4 regions of the Methylomonas sp. Uni0011 genome follow, and region 4 is predicted to be linked to each of the others. Evidence: riboswitches for the same ligand, from Rfam matches in the RefSeq annotation. Region 4 holds a riboswitch; each other region holds the start of a gene.

Region 1 (4,598 bases), on a different contig from region 4:
GCGCAACCAGGGCCTGCTGGCGACGCTGCAGCAACTGCTGCGGCGAGAACGGATCGAACAACACCTGTCGGCGCAACCCCAAGCCGAACGGGTGCTGACCAATATCCACCATTTGGCCGAGCGACTGCAGCAAGCGGCGATCGACGAGCATCTGGCGATCAACAAGACGCTGGACTGGCTGCGGCGGGCGATTCAGCAATCAGCGCAAGACAGTAGCGAAGACCGCCAATTGCGGCTGGAAAGCGACGAGGACGCGGTCAAGATCGTCACGCTGCACAGTTCCAAAGGCCTGGAGTACCCGCTGGTGTTCTGTCCCGATCTATGGCGGCGCAGCGACCGGCTGAAAACCGAAACCGCTTTGGTGCAATGCCACGAACACGGGACGATGGTCGCCGACCTGGGTTCGGCACAATTCGCCGCACGCCGCGAACAAGCCTTGTTCGAAGAATTGGCCGAGGACCTGCGTTTGTTTTACGTCGCGTTGACTCGCGCCAAGTACCGTTGTTATCTGAATTGGGCCGACGTCCGCACCAAGGAGCGGGCCAACGATTCGGCCATGGCCTATTTATTCGAATTCGCCGACTGCGATTTCGCCGGCCAGCAGCGGGTGCTGCAACAGCTGGCAAGCGCCGAACCGGATTTATTCGAGTACCGCCTGCTACCGGCCGAAGCGGCCGGCGAGCCGGCCGAATTGCCCGCCGACCGCCGTGCTGCCGACCTGGCGTTGGCGCATCGCCGCCAAACCCGCAGTCTGCACAGCATCTGGCAAATGAGCAGCTACACCGCGTTGGCGGCGCTGAGCCTGGAGCAGACGCCGGAACTGCCGGCGGATAAAGCCGAAGAAAGCCACGGCCAACCGGCCGGCGATGAAGCACTGCCGCGCGGCGCCCACACCGGCAACGTGATCCACAGCCTGCTGGAGACCGTGGCGTTTGCCGACTTGGCCGGGCGCCGCGACATCGGCCGCGCCAGCGCCCAAGCCTGCCTGCGCTACGGTCTGCAGTTGGCGCAACCGCAAATTTTGAGCGAGGTGCTGTACCGGGTAACGGCCACACCGCTCAGCGAAGATCCGGGGTTTTGCCTGAAAAATCTGGCGCCGGCCCAGTGCATCAAGGAAATGCCGTTTTACCTGTCCATGCCGGGCCGGGTGGATACCGCCCGCATCAACCGGATCCTGGCCGCCTGTCCGGCCTACCAGGCGCTGGACGCCAAACAAATCAGCGGCTATCTGACCGGCTTCATCGATCTGGTCTGTTGTTACGGCGGCCGCTACTTTGTAATGGATTACAAAACCAACGCCTTGGCGGACTATAGCCAGGCCAGCCTGCTGCAGGCCATGCGCGAACACAATTACGGCCTGCAATATTGGCTGTACAGTCTGGTATTGCACGCATACCTGGGCCAACGCCTGCCGGACTACGATTACGCCCGTCATTTCGGCGGCGTCAAGTACTTGTTCGTGCGCGGCATGGAGCCCGAGCGGCCGGCAAGCGGTGTGTTCGCCGACTGCCCGGAGCAAGGTCTGCTTGGCGATCTGGCCGATGTGTTCTTCGGTACCTAGCCGATTTTCAGCGCTGCTATGATTTAAAAATCCGATTTTGCCTATTCTCGTGGTGGCTTGGCGGCATCGATCCGGCCAGGGACAATCTAAATATGTTAAATCACCCAGGCCGGTATCGGGATTTGCCGATATCAAACCAAATAGTCAACCAATACAATAAGTTACCATTTGCCGCTTAGGGGGTGTTTGGGTTAAATCCCCTAGCTTCCGCCGTCCGTTTCATCGCTTGGGCTTGTCGTCATCAGACCAAGCTGGAGCGGACATCCATTCTCTCAATCGCGACTCGAATCTCCCGTCCACCCTGTCCGGCCCCGCCGTTCCTGATATTTCAGCCGCTCGGCTTCCCGCTCCAGCCTGCTGAATCGGCATCGGGTTTTATTTGTTAGGACTGGCATGGTATCTGCTGAACTCCTGTTGTAGCGTTTGCCAGCGTTCTGGTGGCGGCTGTGGCCCGCCCGACCGGTGCGTTAGCAACCGCCGCTCACTAAAGGAATATGCCGTTCGGGGTCCAGCCGTCCGGTTTTCAAGGAGGGAGCACTTCGCCACATCCGCCGCAAGGTGGAGCCGGAAAGCCGCGGATCTCGCCAGCTCGAGACAGCCGGGCCGCCTCTCGTGCGAGAGTCATCGACGGCTTGAGTCGTTCAAGCCGCTTATAGCGTTTATATCTTTCATTTAGGAAAAAAGTATGCAAAAGATCGGATCGAAATCGCTGCGGCTACGCTGCGTCCTGGCTGTCGGCGCGCTGGCAATCGCTAACGTGGCAAGTGCGGGCACGCTGAACGGCGGGGTGTTCCAAATTTCCTATGACAATCCCGATGATTTGTTGTCGGGCTTGACCTTGGGCGACGGCGCGATCACTTCGTATTATGTCGCCAATTATTTCGACAAGTCGTTGGCGGACAATATGAATGTGTCGCAAATGCTTGGCGTGGCAAACGATACCTACCCGGCGCCTGCGACGCTGTCGTTCGACATCAACCCGTCCAGTTTGGCCGGTACCGGCATTCCGTTCGGTAGCGGCGGCCGCAACAACAAAGCGACCACGTTAACGTGGGGAAGCAGTCAGGACGCGTTGACCAACTCGTCGACCTTTACCGCCAGCGGTGTTGCCGGGCTAAACGGTGTGGTAATGAGTCGCGGCAGTTTCACCGGTACGCTGCTATCCGGCGATTACCAATTCGGCTACGTCGCCGCTCGCAATAATGGCGTCAACAGCGGTTGGGCTCTGACCAACAACGTCAGCTTCTCGTCCACCACCTACGATACCCGCAACATCAGCGTCACCACCGACGGCGACAAACTGCTGTTTACCGGCGAACTGTGGTATTCCGCCAGCACCAGCGCCTTCCTGTTCGGCGGCGACGGCGTCAGCCAAGCCGGCCGCGCCGGTACCTTCAGCCTGATTTCTCCGGCTCCGGCCGCGGTTCCGGTGCCGGCAGCGGTCTGGTTGTTCGGTAGCGGTTTGTTCGGCGTGATGGCCTCCACTCGCCGTAAACGCACAGCCATTCCGGCCTAAGCCGGCTTTCGCACCCGGGCATACCCGGGTGCTTCGGCTTGGCTGGCACCGCCTTTCGAGATTATTTCCCTCAGCATGACTATGAGTATTCATTTAGCTAGATTTTCGGCGCTCCGCTTCGGCTGGGGTATGTTGCTGGCCACGGCGTTGTTATCCCCGGCGGAGGCCGCCACGGTATCCGGCGGCTCGTTGATCGTGAACTTGGATCGCGACGCGTTGGCCGCCGCCGTGGATATCGACGAAACGCCTGCCCGGTCGATGTACCTGGAAGAGTTTTTCGACGCGCAAGCCTCGCGCAGCCGGAGCTATAGCCAAATTTTGGAAGACCACCTGGTGCCCGGCGTGGCGGAGATTCCCGCAACCGGATTGACGTTTGCCGTTAACGGCAGCTCGGTCACCAACTTAACCAACCGGCGGAGCAAGCCGACGACCATCGATTTCGATCCGGCCGATTTCGAGGCCACGGTGACGGGTGCTATCGGCTTGGCCGGGGTGTTCCGGTTTCGGGTCGATACCGGCTCGGACTTCAATCGCATTTTATCCGGCGATTACACCTTGGAATACGACGCCGCCAATATCGACCTTGCTAGCGGCCGCTCGGCCTGGAGCCTGTACAACCACGTTTCTTTCCGCTCGCAGTCTTACAACCTGTTCAACGTCGTGATGGGACTCGATTCCAGCCGCTTCAGTCTGTCGGGCGATCTGGGTTTGGGAGAGGGCTACGACCACCTGAACGGTACCCGCGATGCGATTGTCGGCAATTTCAATCTGCAAACCGCGGTGGTGCCGCTGCCGCCGGCATTCGCGTTGTTCGCGGCCGGCTTGGCCGGCTTCGGCTTTTGCCGCAAGCCAAGAGGACACATGTTATGAAAATCGACCTAGGACAAGCGGCTAGCACCTGTCCGCGCCGTTACGCGCCCCCGGCGAAGCGCTTGGTGACGGCGTTGGCGGCTTCGATGCTGACCGCCGGCTGGACGGAGTCCGCGATCGCGAATCAATACAGCCAGGGCGCTTATATCAGTACCCAAGTCAATGTCACCGCCGACGGCAAAAATATCGTCGGCGATGCCGCCAACGAGCCGAGCCTGGCGATCAATCCGCTGGACCCGGCCAATATGGTGGTTTCCTGGCGCCAGTTCGATTCGGTGGACTCGTCGTTTCGGCAAGGCGGATGGGCTTATACCGCCGATGCCGGTGCGCATTGGCATTTCAACGGCACGATCACCCCGGGCGAAGGCCGCAGCAATCCGACCTTGGATGTCGACGCCTTGGGCAATTTTTACTACCAGAGCCTGCATTTCGATCCGAGTTATACCTTCGTCCAAGACATCCAGGTCATCAAATCATTAGACGGCGGCCGTAGTTGGGAAGCGCCGGTGTTCGCTTACGGCCAAGGCGGCGACAAGGCCCAAATGGCCGTGGACCGCAGCGGCGGCACCAGCGACGGCCACGTCTACCTGAATTGGCGCGACTGTCTGGCGGAAAAATGCTTCGTCCGCTCGATCGACAGAGGCGCCAGCT
Region 2 (4,598 bases), on a different contig from region 4:
ATTGGAAAGTGTTTTCCGCCCAATCTTTGTATCTGCCGTTTACGACGTTAACCAATTTTGGCGCAACACCGTCAACTTTGACGAAACGATACTTGGAAGAAGTGGTGGTGGATTTTTCCAGAGATTGGATACCTACGGCCCAACGTTTACCGAAAGTATTATCGAATGCGGTACCCAAGTTGTTCACACCGTCATTCAATTCATTCAAGCACTCGTCTACGCGACCAGAAGTCGAGTTCTCATGAATCATTGGGTAACCGTCACCCTCTGCAGCGCCAACCACTGCAGCGTCACCAGCTGGCGCTAATGCGCTCGCATTGCAAGGATTGCTCAAGAATTTGATGTTAGATTGTGCTTGAGTGCCTGAGCCGTTTTCGCGGCGGCAGGTATGCAGAAAACTTTTACCGGCCGCTGGCAAATAAGCAGTCAAACTGCCCTGCGCCACGGCCCAATCGTACAGACCTTGAGTACCTACTTTCAACTGATTCCAATCGGCCAACTGACCACTGTGAATTGAAGCCACCTGGGCACTGGTCAAACTGGGCATACAGGCTTCGGTTTCGTCACCCACTGCGCATGTGGACGGAACTTGGCCGGTCACTTTTTGAGCTGCTTGCAGGGTGAAGTACAAACCTTTGGTTACAGGTACGCCAAACATAACCGCAGCGGCAGCTTTAACGGTGAGTTTCGACACGTCGTCGGTAGAGACGTCGGGATACGGAGCGCCGGTTGCCGAATCGATCGGCGCGTTATAACCTTTGAATTGACCAGGATCGACATCGGAAACGCCAAAGTCTGGAATTTTCTTTTCATGTCTGGCTGGGTTGGCCGGATCGTAAGCGCACTTCACGACGCCTAAAGTACCGTTAGTGCTACTGGTGCCCGCAACCGGGTTAGAAACCACATCGCAACCGCCGTTAGCAAAGGTGGTTGAGCTGGAGATTTTCAAGAACTCGATGGAAGCGCCCGCAGTATCGCCGTTAGCTTCGGCAACGATAGGGCTGACACCGAACGCAGATCCGCCGGCGCTACGTTTGTAGATCAAGATGTTTGCTTTACCAGTCGGCAGCGAGGTGTTTAACGGTGCTCTTTCACACAGATAAGCATATTGCTCTGTCGCTGCAGGATCTTGAAATTTCCAGATCGGCTTGGTCGTATCGCAGATTTGCTCGCTATCAACGATAGTTGCGTCTGTGAACAGCTTTTCCAGGAATTTTTCCGCTGCAGAAGCACCAGACAAATGCACCGTGTAGGTGGTGGCAGAGTTAATTACAGGGACGCCGGTTGGACCGAATGTCCAAGCAGCTTGCGCACCTGCCGAAGACAGCGTCGCGGCGATAGCGACGCCTAATACTAACTTTTTCATAAAATTGTCTCTCATTGAACGTAATAAAGGTAATCGGGGCGGAAAACGCCCCGATTCGAGTCTTATGCAGCGTATTTACGGCGAGTAGAACGCAAAACGCCCATCAAACCGGCGCCAAACATCCAAACCGCAGCAGGCAGAGGTACTGGAGCAGCGTAAGTCAATTTCCCTGCAGCCAAATTCATATGCCAGCTTTGCAAGGTTTGGCTGTTGCCGTTGTTTTGGTTGTAGAACCAGAATGCACCATCTGCACCATTGATATCCGCATCGGCCGCTGAAACTTGGCCAAAAATGGTAGCGAAAGGCAGGTTTTGATTATGTTGACCGGTACCGGCTGTATCCGAATCAACTACGATAGAGCTATTGTTGGTTGACGCTTGGTTAGCGTTGGCAACGCCAACGTTGTCAGCTAATGCACCTGTGTTGACTTGGCTAACATGATTTCTAATTGCACCAGCAATTGCGTTAGCTGATGCCAGGTTGGCAAGCTTAGCTATAGGCTTCTCACCAGTAACAAACATCTTTGCAGCGTTAGTGGTCATTACACCCCAAGAAGTATTGGCGGCATCCATATTGGCAGCGAAAGTGCTCCATTTTGCATTTGGAGAACCAGCAGTCAGAGCGTTCAAATCAAAAGACAATGAATAAGCAGCATTATCCTTGTTGTTGAAGAAGTCGTTGTAAGTTACACCCAAATCCAGCGTAAACGTGGTTTTTTGAGTTTTGTCGTAAACAGACAAAAACGCTTCATTTGCACCGGTGGTTGACGACGCCCAAATCGCCGCATTCGCACCCGCTGAAGATGCCAAAAGAGCTGTAGCTAATAACGCTTTGTTCAGATTTTTCATTTTGTTTCCTTGATGATTTAAAAATTAAATAAATACACAAGGTGACAACCCGGCCATCTTGCCTGGCGGCAACATCCGTAGCTTTCCGTCCCCGCCTCGCGACGGGTTTGGCTTTTACACACTTCCTTAGTCTTACCAATGCACCGAGATGGCGCCGCTCTCCCCGCTACCATTTTTGTATCCACCGCCGACTCCCTAACCTCTTCCCTCGCCGCTCCGTCTGCGTGCCGTCCCTGCTCCCTGTCCAATCCCTAACTGTGCGAACCATCGCGCATTCCGGCGCTGTTCCAGTTGCGGCAAATTATTTCAGTTGAAATCGAGGTTTTTCGTTACGCGTCGGTTACAGTTTGATGAAACGTAATACATTTGTATTACACGGCCGCGCGAATCCGGGATTCAGGCCATGGCTATGCTGTTGTATTGGTTGCAAAATCTTCCTAATCGCTCAGACTCGGCGGAGCGAGCGCAACAAGACAAGCAAGGCTTGCCGGTCTGGTTACGCGGCTGCTACAGTGGCTGAACCACTTGGCCCCGCGCCGGCAGACTCAAACCAGAACCTTCCCGCATGACAGAAATCGACCTTTTGCACCAGGCCTTTGCCGGCGCACAGCCGCCGATCGGCGACTTAGCCGGCCTAACCTCGGCGTTGAACCGTTGGTATCTGCAGCACCCGGATTGCAATTTTCTGCATCCCTGCCAAATCGGCGGCCGCCCGGCCCTGGTCTGCCAAGCCGACCTGAGCCGGAGCGAGCCGGCGGCCTTCGCCGAATTGCAAGCCATCGCCGAACGCTATGCGCTGTACCTGAAGGAAGATGCCCGCCGCCGCGAGCAAACCTGGGCCGACGCCAACCGCCGCCGCGGCATCGGCCTGGTATTGAGTTTTTGTATCGGCCTCAGCGCGGTCTCGCGTAGCATCGGCGCCGATGAACTCTTGCCGGTCAACGTGGTGGCCGGCCAGCATTTGCCAAGTCCGCTCGGCGCTAGCGCCAACACCGGCGATGGCGTGATTCGTTTGCGCCACTGGCATCCGCCGTCAGCGGCGCAAGTACTCGCCGCCTACAGCCAAAAACAGACGAACGTGCAGGTTGATTCCGCCGCGGCAGCCGACATCGCCGAGTTCCTGCAATCGCTCTACCAAAAAAAATCAGGCGACCCACCCACGGTCAACGCCGATCTGCAAACCATCGCGGACTATTTTTCGCGTTATCCGCAGGCAGTAGCGCTGATCGGCGAATTACGCGGCCAAAAAATCGGGTTGGATTACCAGGCCGGCGCTTGGCAAACCGTGGCATTCGGTAACCAATTCGGCATCAGCAGCGTGACGATCCGTTTCGATACCCGCCTCGGCGCGCAATTGCTCGGCGACCCCGGCTGCGACGCTACCCCGGCGTGCAGCATCGCTCCGGCCGACGCTTTATTGCACGAATTACTGCACGCCAAATTGATGCTATTGGATAGCGAACACTTCATCGCCGGCGGCGGCTTGGCGCCGGGGCTGTATCCTTTCGAACACGAACATGAAGTGATCGCCGAGGAAAACCGGCTATTTCAGGCCATGAACCAAACCGACGGCCGGGCCCGGCCGATCCGCCACCGCCATAGCGGCGAGTTGCTGCAGGTATCCTGCCCCGCCTGCATTCCGGTAAAACAAGTTGCATCGGGCGAATTAAGCCTGTGAAACCGGCGAAATTCCTGAACCTCGTTACAAGACAACGCTTGCAGGCGGTGGTTTGGGGAGACAAAAGTCAAGGCCGGTTCGACGCAGCTCAATAGCCTTGTGCCAAATTGGGCGGTTTCGATCAAGGCGAGTGGAGGCGAGCAATCTTCCGGCGCGGCCGGAGCTGGACCGGAGACGACGGTCGGATTCCGGCGCAAGGGGTGTCGGTAGCGGTCGGTTGGGCCAGTGGGGTGCTGAAAAATCCTGGCCGTCGGGTGTGATTTACGATCGGGCCGCGGGAAGGCTGGCATTGCCAGCCTTCCCGGACCAAGCCGATGCCGCGTCAACGGCGACGGTATACTCCGGCCGAAACCGCACCGGTCACGGCGCAATCATGCCGTTGTGCAGATAACTTTCTTCGTAACTGAACACGATATCGGCGTCCGGCAACACCAGTGCTTCGTTCTTGCCTTTGTAGTCCAGCCGGAACAGCAAATCCTTGATCAAATTGATTCTGGCCAGCTTTTTGTCGTCGGCTTTGACGATGGTCCACGGCGCCGATAAGTGGTGGGTTCTGGCGAACATGATGTTGCGCGCCTCGCTGTAGGCTTGCCAGTGCTTTTGGGCTTCCTTGTCGATCGGGCTGATTTTCCATTGTTTTAACGGGTCTTTCTGGCGTTGGCCCAGACGTTTTTTTTGTTCGCCTTTGCTGATGTCCAGGTAATAC
Region 3 (4,598 bases), on a different contig from region 4:
TGACCACGCATTACATGGAGGAAGCCGAGCAGCTTTGCGACGAAATCGCGATCATGGATCAAGGTCGGATCATCGTCCAGGACACGCCGGAGAACCTATTGCAGGAATATTTCGACGGCGTGCTGATCCGCCTGCCGCGGGCCAGCGGGTTGGCGGAGCTTCCAGGCTTGCCGTTCGCGGTGAGTGGCGGCGACGAAACGGTGGAGTTTGTTACCGCCAACGTGGAAGCGGCGATCGCCCAACTGACTCGGCTGAATGTGCCGTTGGCAGGCTTGACGGTCGCCACGCCGAATCTGGAAAACCTGTTTCTTAAATTAACCGGCCACTCATTGAGAAGTTGAGATGAAGCATTTTTTGGCATTGCTAACAGCCCGCAATACCGAATTGATCCGCGACAAAGCCACCTGGGTCTGGAATTTCGTGTTTCCGGTGGTGTTGATCGTCGGCATCGCGGCGATATTCGACGACAAGGATACCGCGCTGTTCAAAGTGGGCGTGGTCGGCGAAGCCAGCTCGCCGATCGCCGCATTCAAGACCACCCAATATTTGCAATTTATAGACTACCCCGAGCTGGATAAGGCGCTAGCCAAACTGCAGCACCACCAGTTGGACATGGTGGTCCGGGGTGGCTCGGAAGACGGTTACTGGATCAACGACAGTGCCGCGCAAGGCTACCTGTTGGAAAAAATCCTATTGGCCGGCGATCAAACTACGACCTGGAAAAAGCAAGTGGTTTCCGGGCGGCAGGTGCGCTACCTCGACTGGGTTTTGCCTGGCATTCTAGCCATCAACATCATGCACAGCAGTCTGTTCGGCGTCGGTTTCACCATCGTCAGATACCGTAAAAACGGCGTGCTTAAACGCTTGAAAGCCTCGCCGGTCAACGCCTTCGAATTCCTGTCGGCGCAAGTCGCCAGCCGGTTGGCGATGTTGATGCTGGCGATTGTGCTGCAATTTGTGGCGATGCACGCCTTGTTCGATTTTTTAGTCCAGGGCGCTTTTGCGCTGTTGGTGCTGATTGCGGTACTCGGTTCGGTAACCCTAATCAGCCTCGGCTTGTTGATGGCGAGCAGGACCAGTAGCGAAGAGTTGGCCTTGGGCATCCTGAACCTGCTGACCTTGCCGATGATTTTGCTGTCCGGGGTCTGGTTTTCGCTGGAAGGCGCGCCGGCGCTGTTGCAGAACCTGACGCTGATTTTCCCGCTGACCCACATGCTGCAAGCCGCGCGGGCCGTGATGATAGACGGCGCCGGTTTGCGCGAAATTGCACCGGCGTTATTGACGCTGGCGGCAATGACGCTGCTGTTTCTGACCAGCGCTGCGCTGCGCTTCAGATGGGTGGAAGAGTAGCACCCGGAATCGCGTCAATTCCGGCGGCGACGCGGGATTTCACGCGGCGATTGCGTGAGATAACTTAGTTTTCGAGGGCCGGCGCCGGATTCGCCGTGCCAAGCCTTGTTATTCAAGGCGAATCAGATTTGGCCTAGTGTTTGCTCGTCGCTAATTGATTCGAAAACCCGACTTTAATCTGCCTTCGCGGCCTTTCCGTTGCAGCGTCGCTACGCCGCAACTCCGCCTGCGTTTTGTGAGGAGATCGTCGGGAGCTCGAGTTATTGGGAGGAATTGCTGGAAGCTCAGGAAGTAATCGTTCGCGGAAGCAGCGATGCCGCAAGGATTGCGGCGCAACGCCACACCCGCCGCGAGGCGGAGCCGGAAAGCCACGGGTCTTGGAACAAGACGGCCGGGTTACCGGCGGGCAAGGTTTGCCGATAGACACGGCGTCGGCCGCGTCGATTTACAAACTTGGAACCCGCCGCATAACTTAACCATCGATAAATCTACAAGGAAAAACCATGTATCTATTTAAAAAACATAGCCACAAATTGGCCTCGGCCGGCGTTCTGGCAATCGGTCTATTCGGCGGACTGTTGACAACAACCGATGCCAACGCGGCTCTTGTTAGCGGCGTGGCGAATTTAACAATCGACAATTCCGCCTTTACTTCGGCTGTACCAGGTGCCGAAGGTTGGTATATCGCTAACTTTTGGGATAAAAACCATAACGCCACGCCGATCACTCTGGATACAACCGGAGGTGTCGCGCTGAGCCAGACCGGAACCTTCAGCGTGTCGTTGGCGGTTAATAGCAATACTTCGACCATCAACTACGGGGCCGCTCGCAAGCAACAAGCCACGACGATGGACGCCGGCAACACCGCGGCCGGGCAAATCGGCTTGAGCGGTGCTTTCCGGATGGAGCCGGCGGCTGGCGGCACCTATCTCAATCCCGCCGATTTCTTTTTGAAAAAAACCGCCGGTCAATGGGACATCTATACCTACAGCAGCGGCTTTGGCCAACCGGCGCTGTTCCGTTTGGTCAATGCCTCGGAATCGGTTAACGCCAACGGCGAGTTATCGCTGAGCGGCGACGTGTATTTCACGGCTCAATCCTTTTCCTGGAACTTGCTGTTGAATGGTAGCCAGTCGGTCAAGCTGGGCACTTTCAGTCTGGCGCCATCGGCAGTGCCGGTACCGGCGGCCGTTTGGCTATTCGGCAGCGGATTGTTGGGGCTATTGGGTTCAGCGCGCGGAAAAATCAGATTGTCCGCCTAAGCCGCCAGCCGGCACCGTCGTCGATCTGCCCGGCAATATCGGCGGTGCCGATCCAATTTATCCCAGCCGCCAGTTACACCGGTTCAAACCCGGCGTCGGATGTAGCGCCGAGCGTTGAACGCTTCCGCCAGCAATGGCGCGATGCGCCTGGGATTTTCAGTTAGGGCCGGTATTGAAATCACCTCTAAAACAAGGAAACAAAATGAAATCTTTAAACGTTGTCGTGATCGCCGCATCGCTGCTCGCGACATCCGCGCACGCCGCCACCGTGTCCGGCGGTTCGTTGATCCTCAACCTGGACCGGAACGCGTTCGCTGCCGGAATCGACTTGGATAACACGCCGGCGCCGTCGATTTATGTAGAAGAGTATTTCGACGCTTCGGCGGCTTCGAAAACATTTGCCCAGTTGCGCGACTCCAACACGCCGGTCGATCTCACGAACTATGCGGCGAACGAAATCTCCGCAATCGGTCTTGAGTTCACCGTCAACGGCGCAAGCGTCGCACCCAATCCGACCAATCGGCACAACAGCCCGACGACTTTTAGCTTCGATCCCAATAACATCGCCGCCACCGCGACCGGAAACATCGGCTTGGCCGGCGGGATGCGTTATCGAGTCGATGTCGATCCACCGACCAACAGAGTCTTAATGGCCGATATGATCCTGGCATATAACCCGGCGGAGCAGCAAAAAACGCCGGAAAGTTCGGCGTGGGTGATCTATAACCAAGTCGGTTTTTCCGCCGTCGCTTTCGAATTGTTCGACGTGACAACGCAGTTAACCGGCAATGTTCTGACCTTGAACGGCAGTTTGGGGTATGGCTGGGGCTTCGATCATCTGGGCGCCGAAGTCGCTAGAGCCGCCAACGCCCGCATCGGCACCTTCAGTTTTCAAACCACGGTAGTCCCGCTGCCTGCCGCGGTCTGGATGTTCCTGAGCGGCGCACTCGGATTGGGCGCGGCCGGCTATCGGAAAAAAGCCGCTTGATGCGGATGTCGATAAACGAACGGCTGGGTTATTCCGAGTCGTTCATCGGCGTTGTTACGGCCTGAGCGTAGCCATCGCCGCGCATGATCTCGATCTTGTCAGCGCCGCCCGCCGCCGTGCACTTGAAGGCGCAGTCGTCCTTGCGCGGTTTGCCGTTGGCTTGGCACCAACGGGCGTAGAGGTTGTTCATCTGCATGGCTACGCGGTCGGCGTGCAGGTCGCGGGTGCAGAAGATGATGACCTTTTGCTCAGGCCCGCCGTTGTCGCACAGTAGTTGGAACAGGTCTTCACACATTTTGGGCGTGCGCAGATTGATGAAGAGTTCGTCGTCGAAGTCCTTGCCGATGTATTCGGCTTTGGTTAAGTCTGCTTCGGTGAGCGGTTTACCGGTTTTGATGTTGCGCGCCGGAGCTGATGATTTCCTCGCGGGTAAACACGCGGGCATCGATGTCGGCCTTGCGCTTGATGATTTCGCAGGCGGCAAGATAGCCGTCCTCCTGCGCCTGTGCCAGCGTGTATTCGTACGCCGGTTCGCCAAAGTATTCGATGTTGTGCGCGGTGATGGCATCGTCTGTGGCGATGGCGGTTTCCAGGTCCTTGGATTTCTTGTCGTGTTTGGGGGGCAGCTTGCGCGGCGCGGCGGTGAGGCTTAACTTAACGGCATTGGTATTTGGGTGGGGACTACCTAATAAATCATTTTATAGATTGATTTTAAAATAAAAAATATCTTTATAAAAAATAACATGTCCCCCCCAAATATGCCCCCAATTTAATTATTCACCTGGGTAAAAAACACCTAAATTCTTGTCGCAGTTATACAGTGTTTTTCTCATAACGCATTCCAGCCCCTGACACTCTGCTGCCAAACATGCTGAAAAATCTCTTCGGCGACGTGTTCTTTATCGTCGGCGGTATAGGGCGGTTCGGGCAGGTGTTGATAGACGTGGTCTACGATGAAGGATTTGACCTCGGCCTGCGTCTGCTGCTTTTCGGTCCAA
Region 4 (4,598 bases):
TGCAGCTTCTCTTTAGTCACCGAGCGTGAATTGAGTTTGACCCAAACCCCGGCATTCGGGTCGCGTTCGCCCCAGGGGCTGCTACCATTGAAGATGTCGTTGGCCCGCCCGTCCCAGAAATTGCGGTGGTTGAACACGGCATTGATTACAGTCGGCGCATTCCGCGGCTCCACCCGCCGGGTACCGGTTTGGTTAACGTGAAACACCGCATCGACGCTACGTGAACATTGGTCGGCAGTGCCGCTGAAACGCGAAGCACCTTTGAATTCGCCGCTAAAGGTACCGGACGACGCCACCACATCATCGGTGGTAAAGGTCACGGCGCTGAATTTATCGGCCGGATTGGACAGCCGGTGCAACGGAAAGTCTTGCGAACGCAAGGTATGATTGGGGCCACCGCCGCCCGACGCCAACGTATCGAACGTCTGCCCGCTGGCTTTGCTGCTCTTGGCGCCGGGATTCAGCTGATTTTTGACCCGGGCGTCGGCCCCGGCGTGAAAATGGCAGGACCCGCAGGCCATGCCGTCGCTACCGACGTTCATATCCCAAAATAAGGCCTTGCCCAACGCAATCGCTGCCGCCTTATTCACCACGATCGGGCTGGAACCGTCCAACAAACCTGGCACCGGCGGCACCGGTACCCGCTGTAACGATACCGGAACCGGTCCGTGGGCCGCCACCGGCAGCGCCGCCAGTGAAGCGATCGCTATTAAAAAGATTCTCGGAAATACCTTCATACCTGCCTCGTAAAACCCGCTATTCACCCGGCGCCGCATCTGCTTTGGCCCCGGTCTGGGAGTCGGATAAAGACTGAACCTGCGCATGCCTTCGATTGCATCCGTTCAGTCGAAACCAAAGAAATCAGGGCCGGCCCCAACCTAGACCACCCCGGGAACCGACCACTAAATTATTGTGAGCGCCAGCTAATCGGGGCAACATCGGACACAAGGCATTTGGACCTTGTTACCCGAGCACGCCCCATTCGGCAAAGCGGATAGGCTGGCGCTATAAGCTAGACCGGTTTTTTTCGACCCAGCGCGGTAAAACCCAATAGAGCCGAACCGAACATCCAGACAGCTCCGGGCAACGGCACCGCACTGACTCCGGTATTGTTGATAGTCAACATATAGTTTTGGCCTGCACCGATTCCGCAATTTTGACCATTGGCATTATCATCCGGGCAACTACCCGCCCAGCCGATCAAGTAATAACCGGCTTTCAAGCCCTGTAGGGTCAACATCGCCTCGCCGGCACTCAGGGTCGCGAAACCGGTGTAGACGTAGGGTGAATCTTGGTTGACGTTGGTCAGTGCCGTACCATTCAGCGGATCGCTGGCACCACCGCCGTATTGACCGACATTTCCGGGGTTGGTGGCACCCGCGAGCAGACCTTGAATCTTATCGCCATCGCCGTTAGTGAAGGAGTAGCCGGCATTGGCATAACCGATCCATCCGTCATGGCCGCGCACTATGTTTCCGCCGCCGCCTTCACCCAGCCAGCCGTTGCTGCCCTGAGTCAAATCGGCGCCGGGCACACCCAACAATCCCGTGCCGCCCAGGCCGGGAGGCGCGACGTAACCGGCGACACCGCCATCGTAAGGCCCGCGCACCTGACTCCAGGCATGTCCGTAACCGCTGCCGTCGGCGGCACCGGTAACCATGGGCGCGGTTCCACTGGTCCAGATCGAAAATCCCGGATAGTTCATCGGCGCCGTGCCGCCGTTTTGTTTCAGATTGACCGTGACATCGAATCGAGTACCCGCGGCGACGTCGGCATCATCGCCGACTTGAAAAATCCTGAAGGGTGGCGTATGGGTCCAACCGTAGTTAAAACCGGTACCGTAGTCAGCCCAAGCCCTTTTCGGCGCCTTGCCGGATAAGCTAGCGCTGTCGCCGGCGTCGATAACACCCAGACTGGCCGGACTAATAGCGGCGGCCTGTCCGGAATAAGCGGCCATAACGCTGGCGCCGAGCGCAGCCAGAATTGCGCGGCGTAAGCTCTGTTGATTAATGCCTATCATATTGATGCCTCAATAACTGATTCGAAGTGAAGAAATTGCATAATTGCCTAGTCCAGGGCAGTCAGGCCGTCTCGCCGTGAGACCCCTGAATTTCCGTCTCCTCCTCGCGGCAGGTTCGGCTTTTTCCCGGAGGTGATATCGCTTCCGTTATCACTCGAATGAGAAAGCACAATTTGTACCTATTTTTTTTAATTAATTTTCAATAAGTTACAATAAATCCAGCCAAGGCTTGCGGATTTTGCCGCAGTATTGGCCGTCTGCGGCAACGCCTTGGCCAGCACGACAAATCAACACTAATACCTAATTAAATTCATTAACTTATTAAACATTCACAGCAAAAAACGGTTAGCAGCCGATCCGGCATCGGTAGCGCGGTGTAGCCGGAAAACAGCTGGGTAACGACGGCTAAGCGCCCGGCAGGCCTAAGCTGCAACTCATACTCTAGTCCTTTGTTTTAACTAATGAATTACCCATAGACACCGTTTGTGTAAGTCCGGTTGGCCAACCGCAAGTCGCCTGCAAATGCATAAAAAACACACATACTGTGTGATTTCACTTAGCGTGTGCGCGATATCACATAATTTGGATTTACCCGGCACCTGCATCCGGGCAACAGCGTAAGTCCGGCACCACCACTATCGGACGATCGGATACTGAGATCCACACCCGCGAAAACCGCGCAATCCTTAGGTTTTCAGTCGCGCCGCCTAACACTCGAAAACTCGCGGAAACGATAGTCGATAGCAAACCGCCGATTTTCCCGTGCAAGCCGATCGCCAGACAAAAAAACGCCAAAATTTTGATTTATAAAGGATTTATATAAAAAAGGCATGGCTATTGCTATCCGCAACTATCAATTGACCGCCCGGTCCGAGGTAGCCGCACCGCTGCCTTGTACACCATCGGCTCAATCGCATGGCCTGAACAACGACGGATAACATTATGAAAATACGCTATAAACGCGCGCTGGCATTCTCGGCTGCGCTCGGCATCGGAACCATTGTGACGCCACCCCCGGAAGCGCCATTTACCGGCCACGGCGACCCGGAAGTTTTAAGCCGGTTGTACCAGCGCTGGAAATATGCTCACGAACAATCCTCCAGCCCGGACAACTTGCAAATCGGCTTGAGCTATTCCAAGGCATTGTCCGCACGCTTCAGCCCGGCCGCCGGCCACCTTCAACTGAATCTGCGCACCGGGCGCTTGCAGGCAACGGTATCGGGTTTACCGGAAACCGGCCAATACGAACTTTGGTTGCTGGACAATCATAAGCAGTCTCGGCAAGGATTGCGCGTCGGCCAACTGGAGCCGGCGGCGGGCCGCCATGGTTTGACGCTGCAACTCGACCCGCAGCGAATGCGGAACTTTACGCTTGACGGCGCGGCAATCGTCCTAGCCGGAACCTCTCCCGAAAACGGCGGCCTGCTGTTCGGCTCGCCCAACCTGCTGCAGCGGCTTTATTTCACCGAGCACGACTGGCCGGGCGCGAACCTGGCTGCCGCCGGCGGCGAGATCGCCGCGAATCGCCTGCCGTTCGAATTCTTACTGCCGAAGACCGCTCAAGCCGGCAATTTCGGGAGCGAACCACAGTTAGCGCAGCTGATAGCCCGCGGCCAAAAAATATTTACAGAAGAGACTTTCGGCGGCAACGGACGTACCTGCGCCACCTGCCACCGGCCGGATAACAATCACACGATCGACCCGAGTTACATCGCCAAGTTACCGAAAAGCGACCCGCTGTTCGTCGCCGAAACCCGGCCGGAATTGGCCGATCTGGAAAAGCCGGCACTAATGCGCCAGTTTGCCTTGTTCGTCGCCCACGCCGACGGCTTCGACCGGCCGCCGGTGATGCGCAGTTCTCCCCATCTGTTGGGCATGGCCAATACCCTCACCTTCGAGCGTGCCGTAAATCCTGGTTACGGCAACGGCGAGTTTCCGCAGGACGAAGAATACTTCAAACGCCACGATGACGAAGCGCAGCAATCCGGCAGGCACACCGAAGCCATAGGCTGGTCCGGCGACGGCGCCCCGGACGGCGGCTCCTTGCGTGACTTCGCCAAAGGCGCGATCAAGCAGCACATGCCGAAAACATTGATCCGGGCCGAAAACATCGATTTCAGATTACCCAGCGAAGACGAACTCGACGCCTTGGAAGCCTATATGCTGTCATTGGGGCGTCGCGGCGAATTGAATCTCGCCAATATGTATTTCAAATCGCCTTTGGTGCAAAACGGCCTGATGTTGTTCAATACCAAGAACAATCCGAAAGCGGCCGACGGCTCGGTGATTTTCGGCGCCACGGCAAACTGTAACGGCTGCCATTCCAATGCCGGCGGCATCAGTTCGACCACCAATGCCAATCCGACCCGCGATACCGGTGTGGAACGAATGCGCGACCAATTGCACCATTTGGCCGACCCGACGCTGGCCTATGACGGCGGCTTCGGTCAGATCCAACAAAACGACTGCGGCCCGAATTATGACGAAGTCTGTTTTAGCGACGGCAGTGTTGCGCCGAGCGGTACTACCTCGCGACCGGCAGGACACCATGGCTTGAACCGTTTCAATACGCCGTCCT

The links. Region 4 has a riboswitch for cyclic di-GMP ahead of AC0IM9_RS04880 (hypothetical protein). Riboswitches for the same ligand answer to the same signal wherever they lie in the genome.
Region 1: another riboswitch for cyclic di-GMP. It lies ahead of AC0IM9_RS18100 (hypothetical protein); the one in region 4 lies ahead of AC0IM9_RS04880 (hypothetical protein).
Region 2: another riboswitch for cyclic di-GMP. It lies ahead of AC0IM9_RS09150 (VPLPA-CTERM sorting domain-containing protein); the one in region 4 lies ahead of AC0IM9_RS04880 (hypothetical protein).
Region 3: another riboswitch for cyclic di-GMP. It lies ahead of AC0IM9_RS06500 (hypothetical protein); the one in region 4 lies ahead of AC0IM9_RS04880 (hypothetical protein).

The regions. Positions count from the first base shown of each region.
Region 1 covers NZ_JBVVNO010000022.1:39,622-44,219, reverse strand. Annotated here, with positions in the region: gene recB (exodeoxyribonuclease V subunit beta) at 1-1,561, shown strand, start outside; cyclic di-GMP riboswitch class I at 2,093-2,172, shown strand; gene AC0IM9_RS18100 (hypothetical protein) at 2,247-3,077, shown strand; gene AC0IM9_RS18095 (hypothetical protein) at 3,159-3,947, shown strand; gene AC0IM9_RS18090 (beta propeller repeat protein) at 3,944-4,598, shown strand, end outside.
Region 2 covers NZ_JBVVNO010000005.1:129,882-134,479, forward strand. Annotated here, with positions in the region: gene AC0IM9_RS09145 (hypothetical protein) at 1-1,366, opposite strand, end outside; gene AC0IM9_RS09150 (VPLPA-CTERM sorting domain-containing protein) at 1,429-2,214, opposite strand; cyclic di-GMP riboswitch class I at 2,255-2,336, opposite strand; gene AC0IM9_RS09155 (hypothetical protein) at 2,780-3,892, shown strand; gene ppk2 (polyphosphate kinase 2) at 4,253-4,598, opposite strand, start outside.
Region 3 covers NZ_JBVVNO010000003.1:277,746-282,343, forward strand. Annotated here, with positions in the region: gene AC0IM9_RS06490 (non-ribosomal peptide synthetase) at 1-341, shown strand, start outside; gene AC0IM9_RS06495 (ABC transporter permease) at 343-1,350, shown strand; cyclic di-GMP riboswitch class I at 1,678-1,754, shown strand; gene AC0IM9_RS06500 (hypothetical protein) at 1,854-2,612, shown strand; gene AC0IM9_RS06505 (VPLPA-CTERM sorting domain-containing protein) at 2,815-3,600, shown strand; gene AC0IM9_RS06510 (hypothetical protein) at 3,629-3,895, opposite strand; gene AC0IM9_RS06515 (hypothetical protein) at 3,915-4,253, shown strand; gene AC0IM9_RS06520 (type I restriction endonuclease subunit R) at 4,430-4,598, opposite strand, start outside.
Region 4 covers NZ_JBVVNO010000002.1:465,605-470,202, reverse strand. Annotated here, with positions in the region: gene AC0IM9_RS04885 (cytochrome c peroxidase) at 1-737, opposite strand, end outside; gene AC0IM9_RS04880 (hypothetical protein) at 1,013-2,020, opposite strand; cyclic di-GMP riboswitch class I at 2,074-2,150, opposite strand; gene AC0IM9_RS04875 (hypothetical protein) at 2,963-4,598, shown strand, end outside.